Regions from separate parts of the Paeniglutamicibacter psychrophenolicus genome, predicted to be linked through region 1. Evidence: riboswitches for the same ligand, from Rfam matches in the RefSeq annotation. Region 1 holds a riboswitch; each other region holds the start of a gene.

Region 1 (4,289 bases):
CAAGGGCACGTTCCAGGGCCGGAGCGGCTTCCCGGGGTCGGTCCTGGTCCAGGCGCAGCAGGCCCAGCCCGGGTTGCGGCGAGACACCGAAGCCGTGTGCCCGCCCGTAGTGCCGCTCGGCCTGCGCGGCGTCACCCCGGATCCGTTCGAGTTCGCCCAGCTCGTAGTGGGCCATCCCGAGGGCCGGGTGCCGCGGCCTGGCCAGCCAGTCCGCGGCACGGGCGGCCTCCGCCGCAGCTCTGTCCAGCTCGCCGCGAAGGCGCATCAGCTGGGCGCGGTGCACCAAGCACTGCCCGCGGTATGGGACCAGGTCGGGCTGGTGGTCGCACCAATCACCCAGGGCTTCGGTCCATTCCCGGGCACGGCGCAGATCGAAGACGTCCTGGCATTCGGAGATCGCGGCACAGTAGACGATTCCCACGGCGATCGGGCACACCGGATCGCGAGTGACCACCAGCATGGCCTCGTCGATCAGCGGCAGGGCCTCGGCGATCCGTCCGAGCCGGATCAGTGCCTGGCTGCGTCCCAGGATCCCCAGGGCCAGCAGCTCCGCGTCGCCAAGCCGTTCCCCTGCCTCAAGCGCCGTGGTCGATGCGACCAGGGCGGAACCGGGATCGGAATCCAGCTGAAAGAGGGCCTCGGGAATCAGCATCAGCATCTGCTCGGCGCAATCGGGCCGGCAGTGCGGCAGCAATCGCCGGGCATTGGCCATCCAGCCTTGCGCCCGGGCCACGTCGCCGCCCAGGGCCAACTCAAGCACCAGCCAAAACGCCGCACGCACCGCCTCGGGAAACCGTCCGGCGGCCATCTGGCCGTGGTACGCGCGTTCAAGGTTGTCGCGGCTTTCGGCGTCGAAGCCCAGCAGATAGGCCGCGATGGCCAGGCGGAGCAGGTCCGTTCCGTCCAGCGGCGCCTGGTTCCGCGCCGCGGAAAGGCCTCTGTGCGCGGCCTTCCAATCTTGCCCCGCAAAGCTTTCACGGCCCTGTTCCAAGGCCCCGTTTGTCGCCACGACGACCACCTCTGCGGCCAGAATACCGCAGTTGCGAGGTACGGTGGCCGCCGCGTCGAGACGGTCTTGGGCTGCGTTGTTTGGCCTCGCGGCTAGAGCGAAATCTCCACGTAGCCCATGGCCCCGCGGCGTGTCACGGTGACCTGTCCCAGCCCGGCGTCCCGCACCTCGTCAAAGAGCTCACCGGCCGTGCGCGCCACCGCGATGTCGCCGTGCGCCTTCAGCAAGCCCAGGTAGGCGTTGGACCGTCGCGGGCCCTTGACCAATGAGGCCAGGAACAGTTTTCCGTGATCCTCCAGCTGCCGGCCAAGCGCCCGGACGGTGGCAGCGACATCCGGGACCAGGTGCAGCAGCCCGAGCCCCAGGATCGTCTCGTAGCGCAGGTCCTGGGGCGGTTCAAGCATGTCCCGGCATTCCAGGGTGATCCGTTCGGGCAGGGTCCCGCCAGCCGCCTCGGTGATGGCCTGTCCGGCCAGCTTGAGCATCGGCGCGCTCATGTCCACCAGGGTTGTTATCCGGGCGCTGGCCACGTGAAGGGCCGCGGTGGCCTGCGCCGTGCCGACGGCCACCTCCAGCATCGGGCCGGTTCCCGAGCCGATCGCCCGGGCCGCGAAGGCGGTGTATTGCCGGGGATCGGCACCCCAGAACATCTGGTTGTACAGCCTTGAGCCGACCATCGCGTCATAGGCACGCGCAAAGCGCGCATAGTATTCGGGGTCCCCGAAAAACGTTTCGTTCATGCACACATGGTGCGCCCGCCGGAGCGGTCTTTTCTAGTGCACGGCCTCGCGGAAATGCTCGCGCAGCTTGTGCACGTCGACGTGCACGATTTCGCCGTTGCGCATGATGGGGCGCTTGGGTCCGCCGCCGATGGTGTCCAGGGCCAGGCGGATCAGCGTTCCGTGGGCCACCGCGATGATGTTCCGGCCCTCGTGGCGCTGGATCAGTTCGTGCAGCACAGCCAGGCCGCGGGTTGCCACCGCGTCCTCGGGTTCGGCCGATTGCAGCAGCTGGTCGATCCTCTCGCGCGGCAGGTCGCGGACCACCTCGCCCTCGGCCTGCCCGTAGCTGCGTTCCTGCAGGCCATCGAGCTTTTCGGTCAGCGCGAGACCCAGGTTCTGCCCGATCAGTTCCGCCGTCTCGACTGCACGCTCGAGCGACGAGGAGACCAGCACGTCCCAGGATCCGGAGCCGAGTTCCTGGCCCGCGACGTGGGCCTGTTCGCGGCCCAGGTCGTTGAGCGGAATATCCGTTTGCCCCTGGAGGCGGCCCTCGGCGTTCCAGGCGGTCTCACCGTGCCGAACCAAAACCAATGTTGCACTCATGCCCCCAAGCCTACCGGGCGCGGTTTGCCGGCAGTTCCGGATGCAGGATCTTCGATTTGCCTCCCCGCGTCCGCAACCTAAGCTCACATTCTTTGGCCGCGGGCGGTTTTCTTGCCACAATGGATGGCAGACCACCATCCCGAGCGGCCGAGAGATCTGGTTCAGTGACGCCGCAGCAACCTTCCACACTCCGGTGGACCAGGTGCTACCGCCAGAAGCGATGGAGAGCGCGCAAGCAATCTTTGGGAGTGCCGGGCCCCGCCACGGCATCGACCCTGCATTGACCCCGGGAAACCACGCAACACAGCCCCACCCCCCTCAGGGCATGGCATCCACTGGCAGTGGAAGGCCGCGCCCGCACATGCAAGGAGTCAGCCACCGATCATGGCCGAACATCAATTTGGATTCCGCACGCGCGCACTTCACGCCGGCGGCACCCCGGACGCCGAGCACGGTTCCCGTGCCGTGCCGATCTACCAGACCACCTCGTTTGTCTTCAAGGACTCCGACGACGCCGCGAACCTCTTTGCGCTGCAAAAGTACGGCAACATCTACTCGCGCATCGGCAACCCCACGGTTGCGGCATTCGAGGAACGCATCGCGTCCCTCGAGGGCGGCATCGGCGCGGTGGCCACCGGCTCGGGCATGGCCGCCGAGTTCATCACCTTCGCCGCGCTGGCCGGCGCCGGGGACCACATCGTGGCCTCCTCGAAGCTCTACGGCGGCACCATCACGCAACTTGACGTGACGCTGCGCCGCTTCGGCGTCGAGACCACCTTCATCGATTCCACGGACCCGGCGGAATTCGCCGCGGCGATCCGGGAAAACACCAAGGCGATCTACACCGAGGTCGTCGCCAACCCCTCCGGCGACATCGCCGACCTCAAGGGCCTGGCAGAGGTCGCACACGCCGCGGGCCTGCCGCTGGTGGTCGACTCGACGCTGACCCCGCCGTACCTGCTGCGCCCGATCGAGCATGGCGCGGACATCGTGATCCATTCGGCCACCAAGTTCCTCGGCGGCCACGGCACCACCCTGGGCGGCGTCGTCGTGGAGGCCGGCACCTTCAACTGGGGCAACGGCAAGTTCCCGACCATGACCGAACCGGTCGCCTCCTACGGCAACGTCTCCTGGTGGGACAACTTCGGCGAGTACGGATTCCTGACCAAGCTGCGTTCCGAGCAGTTGCGCGACATCGGACCGGCGCTTCCGGCGCAGTCCGCGTTCCAGCTGCTGCAGGGCGTCGAAACCCTGCCCCAGCGCATGGACTCGCACCTTTCCAACGCCAAGGCCGTGGCGCAATGGCTGGAAAACGACCCGCGCATCTCCTACGTGAACTTCGCGGGACTGCCCTCCCACCCGCACTTCGAGCGAGCGAAGGAGCTGCTGCCCCTGGGTGTCGGCTCGGTGTTCAGCTTCGGAGTCAAGGGCGGCCGCGCCGCAGGCACCGCCTTCATCGAGGCGCTGCAGCTGGCCAGCCACCTGGCCAACATCGGGGATGTGCGCACCCTGGTGCTGCACCCTGCCTCCACCACGCACCAGCAGCTGAGCACCGAGCAGCTGGCTGCCGCGGGTGTTCCCGAGGACCTGATCCGCTTCTCGGTGGGCCTCGAGGACCTCGAGGACATCCTCTGGGACCTCGACCAGGCGCTGACCGCCTCGCAGCAGGTTGCCAATGCTCCTGCCGAGGAAACCTACGACGGGGCTGCCTGCTCCATCGATGCGGCTCGCGCGGCCGCCGTGACGGGAGCCAAGTAATGACCGCCACAGATACCCGCAGCTGGGTCGGCCCGAACGCGGCCGAGCGCCTGGAGATCCTGCGCAACACCAAGTCGATCGCGATCGTGGGGGCCTCGAACAAGCCCTCGCGCGCGAGCTACTTCGTGGCGACCTACCTGCTCTCCAGCTCCAAGTACAAGGTCTACTTCGTGAACCCGGTGCTCGATGAGATCCTG
Region 2 (4,289 bases), 3.8 Mb from region 1:
ACGCCGGAATCACGATGCTGGGAGGGCTTTTCTCGCTGCTTCAGCAAGGCACGTTCTTCGGCGGCCTGTTCCTGATGGCAGGGTCCTTCGTGGTGCGCTCCGCCGAGGAAGCCGTGGCAGGGGTGCGTGGAGGCGGGGCCCCGCGGTCCGGGTCCTCCGATGACTGACTGCCCGCCCCGGGTACCGGCACCGACGGCGGATTCGGGCACGTGCGGCAGCGCCATTGCCGACCCCGGAAAGGCGGGAACCACATGCCCAGGCTCCTGAGCTCCCAAACGATGTTCCGGCTGGGATTGGTGATGCTCCTGGCGGGAGTGGCCTACGTCTTGTTGGGAGACCCGATCGCCAGCTGGTACTACGACACGACGTTGCCGGGCCCGGGGATTGTCCGCTCGCTGACCCTGTGCCTCCAACTGGCATTGTTCATGGGAGGCCTGTTCCTGGCCGCCGGATCGATCATGGTCAGGCACTTCGAGATCCTGAAGGACGAACTGCGCAACGCCGCCGAGGGCAACACACCCGGTGGCGGTACCAACCACTAACGAAGCAAGGCGGGGGCCGGCCGGTGAACCGGTCGGCCCCCGCCTTGGCGGAGAATCCTGCGACTGCATCGCTACAGCGTGATAGATCCCTTTGGCGTTTCAAAGGTCACCGAGAGGATACCCGGTGTCCCGTTGGGAGCCTGCCAATCGACAACGACCTCGCCGACAGGCAGCTGCTCGGGCTGTCCGAGCCAGTCGGCAACGCGTTCGCTGGAACCGGCAATGCTGATCGAGGAGATCTTGCCAACCGGTTCCAGGGCCTTTGACGGATGCAGGTCCTCGGTTCCGTCATCCCAGCGCAGAAGGTAGGGAACCTGCGGATCGGCGATCAAGCCATTGATGCCGATCTGGCGCCAGGTCAGTTCCTGTCCATCCGGGAATTTCCGGTTGCCCGGAACCGAACCCCGGCCCAGCCGCGCTTCCGCCGGAGCCAGGTCGTCAACAGCGACGCACCAGCCCATCCAGCCGCCACCGAGTTCGGAGCGGGCGCGAACGGCCTGGCCAAACGGCGCCTTGTCCGACGACGGGTGGTTCAAGACTTCAACAACTTCCAGGTACTGGCCATTCTTCATCGGGAAGATGACATTGCGCGTACCAAAACGTGGGTGTACACCGCCCTTTACAGATTCGAGTCCAAGGGCCTCGCCGATCCGAGCGGCAGTAGCCGCGAGGCCGTCGGGTCCACAAGCGTAAGTTACATGGTCCAACCTCATCATGTGCCTATCATGGCACTTTGTGATCTGGCTCTCGACTTAGGTTTGCCTAACTTGCGTCCGGGTTGGCTGTTCGGGGTACGCGCAGGGGCGGTGTAGCGTCGAATCGTTTCGTCACATTTTGAGACGTGGTTGCGGAGCTGCGGGGCCGTGGGCCAGACTTATTGACAAGGTCATGAGTTTCAGCAGAAGGCCCCGGCTTGCTGAACGGCAACCCTCCACCGCGGTGGGGTGCCCCGGGTGAAGACCAGGCCCCGCGTCAAAAAGACGTGGGACAAGCGCGGGAATGCCCCAGCACATCAACGACTCCATCGCGGAGCCGGCCATGGGCATACCCCTTGAATCCTTGAAGGGGAAGAAATGTCTAACGACTGGTCCTTTGAAACACGTCAGATCCACGCAGGGCAGGAGCCCGACGCCACGACCGGCGCGCGCGCACTGCCGATCTACCAGACCACCGCCTTTGTGTTCCCGAGCGCGGAGACCGCCGCGGCACGCTTCGCCCTGGGCGACCTGGGGCCCATCTACACGCGCATCGGCAACCCCACCCAGGATGCCGTTGAACAGCGCATCGCCAGCCTCGAGGGCGGCGTGGGTGCGCTGCTGCTGGCCTCGGGCCAGGCGGCAACCACCTTCGCGATCCTGAACATTGCCGAGGCCGGCGACCACATCGTTGCAAGCCCCAGCCTCTATGGCGGAACCCAGAACCTGTTCAAGCACACGCTGCGCAAGCTCGGCATCGAGGTCACCTTCGTCTCGGAACCCGACGACCTCGAGGGCTGGAAGGCAGCTGTCAAGCCAAACACCAAGGCCTTCTTCGGGGAAGTGGTTTCCAACCCCCGCCAGGACGTGCTCGACATCGAAGCCGTCTCGGCGATTGCCCACGAGGCAGGCGTCCCGCTGATCGTCGACAACACCTTGTCCACCCCGTACCTGATCCGCCCCATCGAATGGGGAGCTGACATCGTCGTGCACTCGGCGACCAAGTACCTCGGCGGGCACGGCACCGCGATGGCCGGGGTCATCGTTGATTCGGGCAACTTCGACTTTGCCGCCGATCCGGAGAAGTTTCCCGGTTTCAACACCCCCGACGAGTCCTACAACGGCCTGGTGTACGCCCGGGACCTGGGCGTCGACGGTGCCCTGGGTGCGAACCTCGCCTACGTGCTCAAGGCGCGCGTGCAGCTGCTGCGCGACCTTGGCTCGGCGGTTGCTCCCTTCAACGCCTTCCTCATCGCCCAGGGGCTCGAGACCCTCTCGCTGCGCATCGAGCGACACGTCTCCAACGCCGTGGCAGTGGCCGAATGGCTCGAGGCCCAGCCACAGGTCGAACGCGTCATTTACGCCGGGATCCCCTCGAGCCCGTGGTTCGAGCGCGGACGCAAGTACGGACCCAAGGGCACCGGCGCCATCGTCTCCTTCGAGATTTCCGGCGGCCGCGAGGCAGGCCAGGGCTTCGTCGACGCGTTGAAGCTGCACTCCCACGTCGCCAACCTGGGGGATGTGCGCTCGCTGGTGGTCCACCCGGCCTCCACCACGCACTCCCAGCTCACCGAGGCCGAGCAGCTCGCCGCAGGTGTTTCCCCGGGCCTGGTCCGACTGAGCGTGGGCATCGAAAACATTGCAGACATCATCGCCGACCTGCGTGGGGGCTTCGAAGCCGTGGCCTCGCTGGGCGATGTTGAACTGCAGGCCACTCGGTGAGCGTGGAGACCAACGTGGTGCTCTACGACGCAGAAACCGCCGCGGCGCTGGACCAGGCGCCGGACGGAATCCTGCGGCACTTGCCTACCGGGCCCTACACCTTCGAAACCGGTGCGACGCTCCCGCAGATCGTGCTGGGGTATGAAACCTGGGGCACGCTGAACGCCGAGGCCACCAATGCCGTCTACATCGCCCATGCGCTGACCGGCGACAGCCACGTGGCCCGGGGTGCATCGACCGAACCCGGTTGGTGGGATGGTTTCGTGGGCCCGGGCAAGACCGTGGACACCAACCGCTACTTTGTTGTGGCGGCCAACATGGTTGGCGGCTGCTCCGGTTCCACCGGTCCGGCCAGCCTTGATCCGCAGGGCGTGCCCTGGGGATCCCGTTTTCCCTTCACCACCATCAAGGATTCGGTGCGCCTGGAGGCGCGGCTTGCCGATGCGCTGGGCATCAAGGCCTGGCACACCGTGCTGGGCGGTTCCATGGGCGGAGCACGTGCCCTGGAATGGGCCGTGGAGTTCCCCGAACGGGTGCGCAACTGCGTGGTGGTCGCTGCCACCGCCGAGTCCTCGGCCGAGCAGATCGCCTTTGCGCAGGCGCAGTCCGCGGCCATCCGGTTGGACCCGGACTTTGCCGGGGGCGACTACTACGCCAATGAACGCGTTCCTTCGGCAGGCCTGGGCATCGCACGGCGCATTGCGCACATCACCTACCGGACGGCTGCCGAGCTGGATGTGCGGTTCGGCCGCGCCCCGCAGGGGTCCGAGCAGCCGGTGGCCAGCGCCGGCCTGGATCGGGGCCGATACCAGGTGGAAAGCTACCTGGACCACCAGGCCGACAAACTGGTGGGTCGCTTCGATGCCAACAGCTACCTGGTGCTGACCGAGGCCTTGATGAGCCACGACGTGGGCCGCGGGCACGGATCGCTCCGGGATGCCCTGGGCAGGCTCGAAGGCGTGAATTTCCTGGTGGGTGCCGTCGACTCGGACCGCCTGTACTGGCCCGAGCAGTCCGAGCTTCTGGCCAAGACGCTGCCGAACCCGTGTGAAGTCAGATACATCACCTCGCCGATCGGCCACGACGGATTCCTGACCGACATCGAGCAGCTCAGCGAGCCGCTCAAGCGGGAGATCTTCAGCTGACGCATTCTCGCCCGCACTTCCGCGGTGCGGACAAGCGGCCGGGGCCCGAGGAAGTGGAACCTTCCTCGGGCCCGGCCGTCTTTCTTTCCTTCAGTCCTCGGTCAGGATCTTCATCCGTGCCTGTTGGTATTCCTCGGGCGTGATCACCCGGCGGGCCAGCAGGTCCTCGAGCTCGGCCAGGCGTT
Region 3 (4,289 bases), 4.4 Mb from region 1:
CGACGCTGCAGCGACTGAAGATCTTCACGGTCTCGCAGATGCTCACCCTGCGCTACGGCAGCAAGTCGGCAACCAACACCTCGGGCGTCGTCATGCTCGCCTACACGCTGATGCTCTGCGCCACCTCCACCAGCGCCTACGCGACGATCTTCGTGGTCCTCTTCGGCTGGGAACGCTGGATGGCCATCGCCATTGGCGGGGTCATCGTGGTCATCTACTCCACCATCGGCGGCATGTGGTCGATCACCCTGGCCGACCAGGTGCAGTTCGTCATCAAGACCGTGGGCATCTTCTTCCTGATGCTTCCCTTCGCATTGAACGCAGCCGGCGGCATGTCCGGGATCCGTGAGCGCGTCGGCGCCGAGTTCTTCACCTGGGACGGCATCGGCGTCCAGACCATCATCACCTACTTCGTGGTCTACACCCTGGGCCTGCTCATCGGCCAGGACATCTGGCAGCGCGTCTTCACCGCCAAGACCCCGACCGTGGCCCGCTGGGGCGGCACCACCGCCGGCATCTACTGCGTGCTCTACGGCGCAGCGGGCGCGGTCATCGGCTTGGCCGCCCGCGTCGCCCTTCCGGAGATCGACGTGGCCAACCTCGGCAAGGACGTCGTCTACGCCGAGGTTGCCACCCAGCTTTTGCCCGTCGCGATCGGCGGACTGGTGCTGGCCGCGGCCGTCGCCGCGATGATGTCCACCGCCTCGGGCGCGCTGATTGCCGCGGCCACCGTTGCCCGCACCGACGTCACCCCGTTCGTGGCCAGCTGGTTCGGCAAGCAGATGCACGTGAACACCAACGAGAACCCGGAGCACGACGTGCGCGCCAACCGCATCTGGGTGTTGCTGCTGGGCGTGGTCGCCATCGTGCTGGCCATCATGGTCTCCGACGTGGTCGCGGCCCTGACCATCGCCTACGACATCCTGGTCGGCGGCCTGCTGGTGGCCATCATCGGCGGGCTCATCTGGAAGCGCGGCAACGGGTTGGGCGCCGCCGCCTCCATGGCCGCCGGAACCATCGTCACGCTGGGCACCATGATCACCCTGGAGATCCAGGCGGAGAACCGCTTCGACGGCATCTACGCCAACGAGCCGATCTACTTCGGCCTTGTCGCCTCGGCACTGGTCTACGTGGTGGTCTCGCTGCTGACCCGGCCCACCGAGCCCTCCGTCATCACCAACTGGAACGCGCGGGTCGCCGGGCAGGGCGACACCGAGGGCGTGGACCTCTCCGAGGTTTCCGGACGCTAGGTCCCTTCGGCACCGCACCACCGATGGCCCCCTCTGGCGCACCGCGCCGGAGGGGGCCATTCCCAACCGGCCCCCGCGCTCCTAGGCTGGGCCCATGGACGATTTCAAGGACCACCTGGCGACGTACCTGAACAACTCCCGCCAAGCCATGCTCTGGAAGGCCGAGGGGCTCGGCGACAAGGAGCTGACACGGCCCATGGTGCCCACGGGCACCAGCATCCTGGGCCTGATCCAGCACCTCGGGTTCGTGGAGTACGGATACTTCGTCCAATGCCTCGGCTTCAGCATCGCGGACGAGCACTACGCGGCGCTGGAGGCCGATGCGGATGACAGCGCGGACATGTGGGTTTCGGCCGATGTCCCGTGCGCCGAGGTCCTGGCCTTCTACCGGCGGGCCATCGAGGCTGCGAACCGCAACATCGCCGCGCTGTCCCTGGACGCCCCGGCAACCGTTCCGTGGTGGCCCGGGGAACGGCGCCACACCACCCTCGGGCGGCTGATGCTGCACATGAACGTGGAAACCGCGCGCCATGCGGGGCACGCCGACATCCTGCGCGAGCTCATCGACGGGTCCACCGGGATGCGCCGGGACAACGACAACATGCCGCCGTATGACGACATTGCGTGGAACGAACTACACGAAAAGATCCTGCGCGCCTCCGAATCGCGGTAATGTGGGACCCAGCTTCACGAGACGCGTCGGCAAGCTCCGACTAAGACGCGCACCAACCCCAGGTTCATGGGTGGTTCGGATGAAGAAGCGGCCGCGGTCCATTTGGCCCCGGCAAGAGCTAGCGAAAGGCCGTCCCGTCCCGCCATGGCACCTTCCATCCCCGTCCTGCCCCTGCTCGATGTGCACCGCTCGGTCCTCGAACTTCGCATCCACGGCACCTGGCTGCGCTTCCACGTCGCGGAGGCCGAAGCCCTCGCCGCGGACCTGGCCAACGCGGTCGCCTCCCCGCGCTGGAACCCCGACGCCCGGGCACTGGTGGTGCGCATCCCGAAGGCCGGTTGCGCCACTGGCCAGACCCGGATTTTTAGCCTCAGCGAATTCTCCCGGACCCTTCCGAACGCTACACTCGTGGGTTGAAGGGGAGTAGTTCCCAGACCCGCCGGCAGCGGCGGGACAGCGGTGCGTCGACATACTGGTTACAACGTCGTAACCCGGCAATCCACCCAGGGCCAGAGGCGGCAACGCCTGGTCCGGGCGAACGAGACCTTCGGTCCACACACTGGTGGCCCGAGGTCCAACGCACCCAAGAAACAATCCCGCTGGGCCTCCCCATCGCATGGCCTCCCGAGGCCGTGAACGCCCACACGAGGATGAGAGCATGACGCCGCAAGCGCCGACCCCCACCCCAGCCCAGATCAAACGCTGGCGCAAGTACCTGGCCGACGAAGTCGCCGAGGGCGCGGTCTACCGCGAACTGGCCAACAAGCGCCAAGGCGAGGAACGCGCGGTCCTCCTGGGACTGGCCGAGGCCGAAACCCGCCACGAGGAACACTGGCGCACGCTGCTGGGCGAACATGCCGGCAAGGCCATGAGCCCCTCGATCCGCCGCACCATGCTCCGCTTCCTGGCCCGGCACTTCGGCTCGGTCTTCGTGCTGGCCCTGGCCCAGCGCGCCGAGGGCAACTCCCCCTATGCCGGGGACACCGACGCCAGCCGCCAGATGGCCGCCGACGAATTGGTCCACGAGGAGGTCGTGCGCGGCCTGGCCACCCGGGGCCGCAACCAGCTTTCGGGCAACTTCCGCGCCGCGGTCTTTGGCGCCAACGACGGCCTGGTCTCGAACCTCGCCCTGGTCATGGGCATCGGCGCGACCGGGGTGGCCACCTCGATGGTGCTCTTTTCCGGCATTGCCGGACTGCTCGCCGGCGCCCTGTCGATGGCCGCCGGCGAGTACGTCTCGGTGCGCTCGCAGCGCGAGCTGCTCTCCGCGTCCAAGCCCACCCAGGTGACCCTGGCCGCCGCCCCGGACCTGGATTTGGACGCCAACGAGCTGGTGCTGGTCTACAAGGCCCGAGGCATGAGCGACGAGGACGCGGCCCACCGTGCCGCCGAACGCATGGGCATCTACTCCTGCGACTGCAACCCCTCGCTGTCGCTTCAGCCCGAACTGGCCGACATCGCCGAGGCGCAGGAACACGAGGAAATCGGCTCGGCCATGGGAGCTGCCTCCTCGTCGTTCTGCTTCTTTGCCTCCGGCGCGGTGATCCCGATCCTGCCGTTCATCTTCGGCATGGGCGGAACCCCTGCCATCATGCTCTCCGCGCTGTTGGTGGGCATCGCCCTGCTGCTCACCGGGGGCGTGGTCGGCCTGCTCTCCGGTGCTTCCCCGACCAAGCGCGGGCTGCGCCAGCTGGCCATCGGCCTGGGCGCCGCGGGCGTCACCTACGCCCTGGGGCTGCTCTTCGGTGGATCCGTGGCCTAGCGGTTTCCCCGCAAAATCCATGTCAGGGCGCTGCCATCCCCCAAGGTCGGGGATCTGGCGGCGCCCTTTCCTCCCGGTTGCCCAGCGAAGGGGCATTTGTACGGAGGAGAAATCGTCCACAACAGGACTCGAATATATTTTCTAAATTCCTTGAGAAACTGTTCCATTTCCCGATTCCCGGTTCTACAATGGAGACATGGCAACGACGTCATCGAGCGGCATCCCTTCAGCCGGCACCGCCACAGGTGGAGCCGGGAAGGACCTGGGCTACGAAACGTTGCTGGCCGACGGTGCGGATATGGATGCACTGGTTGCCGAGCATCTGGCCCACACCGGCACCGAGGGGATCCTGTCCCTGGCCGCCGCCGTGAACGCGGCCCCGGTGCTGACCGGCACCCATGACGCGGTGGCCGCAGTTGGCGCCCTGGAGACCTTGAAATGCGCCGCCACGGCGAAGCAGGCCGACCACAGTGTCGCCTACCAAGACTGCCTGGTTGCCGATCGGAAGCGCGCCGGGATCAGGGAGAAGAACCCCGCCTGGGGCTCCAGCGGGGACGTTGCCCTGGCCCTGCACCTGTCCCCGACGGGCGGGACCAATCGCACC

What was found. A riboswitch is a leader RNA that binds a small molecule or an ion and turns the genes downstream of it on or off. The one in region 1 is predicted to bind S-adenosylmethionine.
Region 2: another riboswitch for S-adenosylmethionine. It lies ahead of JOF46_RS18490 (bifunctional o-acetylhomoserine/o-acetylserine sulfhydrylase); the one in region 1 lies ahead of JOF46_RS01300 (O-acetylhomoserine aminocarboxypropyltransferase/cysteine synthase family protein).
Region 3: another riboswitch for S-adenosylmethionine. It lies ahead of JOF46_RS20995 (hypothetical protein); the one in region 1 lies ahead of JOF46_RS01300 (O-acetylhomoserine aminocarboxypropyltransferase/cysteine synthase family protein).

What each region holds. Positions count from the first base shown of each region.
Region 1 covers NZ_JAGIOE010000001.1:317,727-322,015, forward strand. The annotation lists gene JOF46_RS22635 (LuxR C-terminal-related transcriptional regulator) at 1-1,009, opposite strand, end outside; gene JOF46_RS01290 (methyltransferase domain-containing protein) at 1,102-1,749, opposite strand; gene JOF46_RS01295 (histidine phosphatase family protein) at 1,783-2,334, opposite strand; SAM riboswitch class I at 2,466-2,561, shown strand; gene JOF46_RS01300 (O-acetylhomoserine aminocarboxypropyltransferase/cysteine synthase family protein) at 2,719-4,092, shown strand; gene JOF46_RS01305 (CoA-binding protein) at 4,092-4,289, shown strand, end outside.
Region 2 covers NZ_JAGIOE010000001.1:4,083,122-4,087,410, reverse strand. The annotation lists gene JOF46_RS18505 (hypothetical protein) at 1-167, shown strand, start outside; gene JOF46_RS18500 (hypothetical protein) at 252-542, shown strand; gene JOF46_RS18495 (VOC family protein) at 614-1,258, opposite strand; SAM riboswitch class IV at 1,427-1,542, shown strand; gene JOF46_RS18490 (bifunctional o-acetylhomoserine/o-acetylserine sulfhydrylase) at 1,616-2,959, shown strand; gene metX (homoserine O-acetyltransferase MetX) at 2,956-4,104, shown strand; gene JOF46_RS18480 (SHOCT domain-containing protein) at 4,195-4,289, opposite strand, start outside.
Region 3 covers NZ_JAGIOE010000001.1:4,668,685-4,672,973, forward strand. The annotation lists gene JOF46_RS20985 (sodium:solute symporter family protein) at 1-1,250, shown strand, start outside; gene JOF46_RS20990 (DinB family protein) at 1,345-1,923, shown strand; SAM riboswitch class IV at 1,936-2,047, shown strand; gene JOF46_RS20995 (hypothetical protein) at 2,068-2,340, shown strand; gene JOF46_RS21000 (VIT1/CCC1 transporter family protein) at 2,582-3,685, shown strand; gene JOF46_RS21005 (DUF222 domain-containing protein) at 3,882-4,289, shown strand, end outside.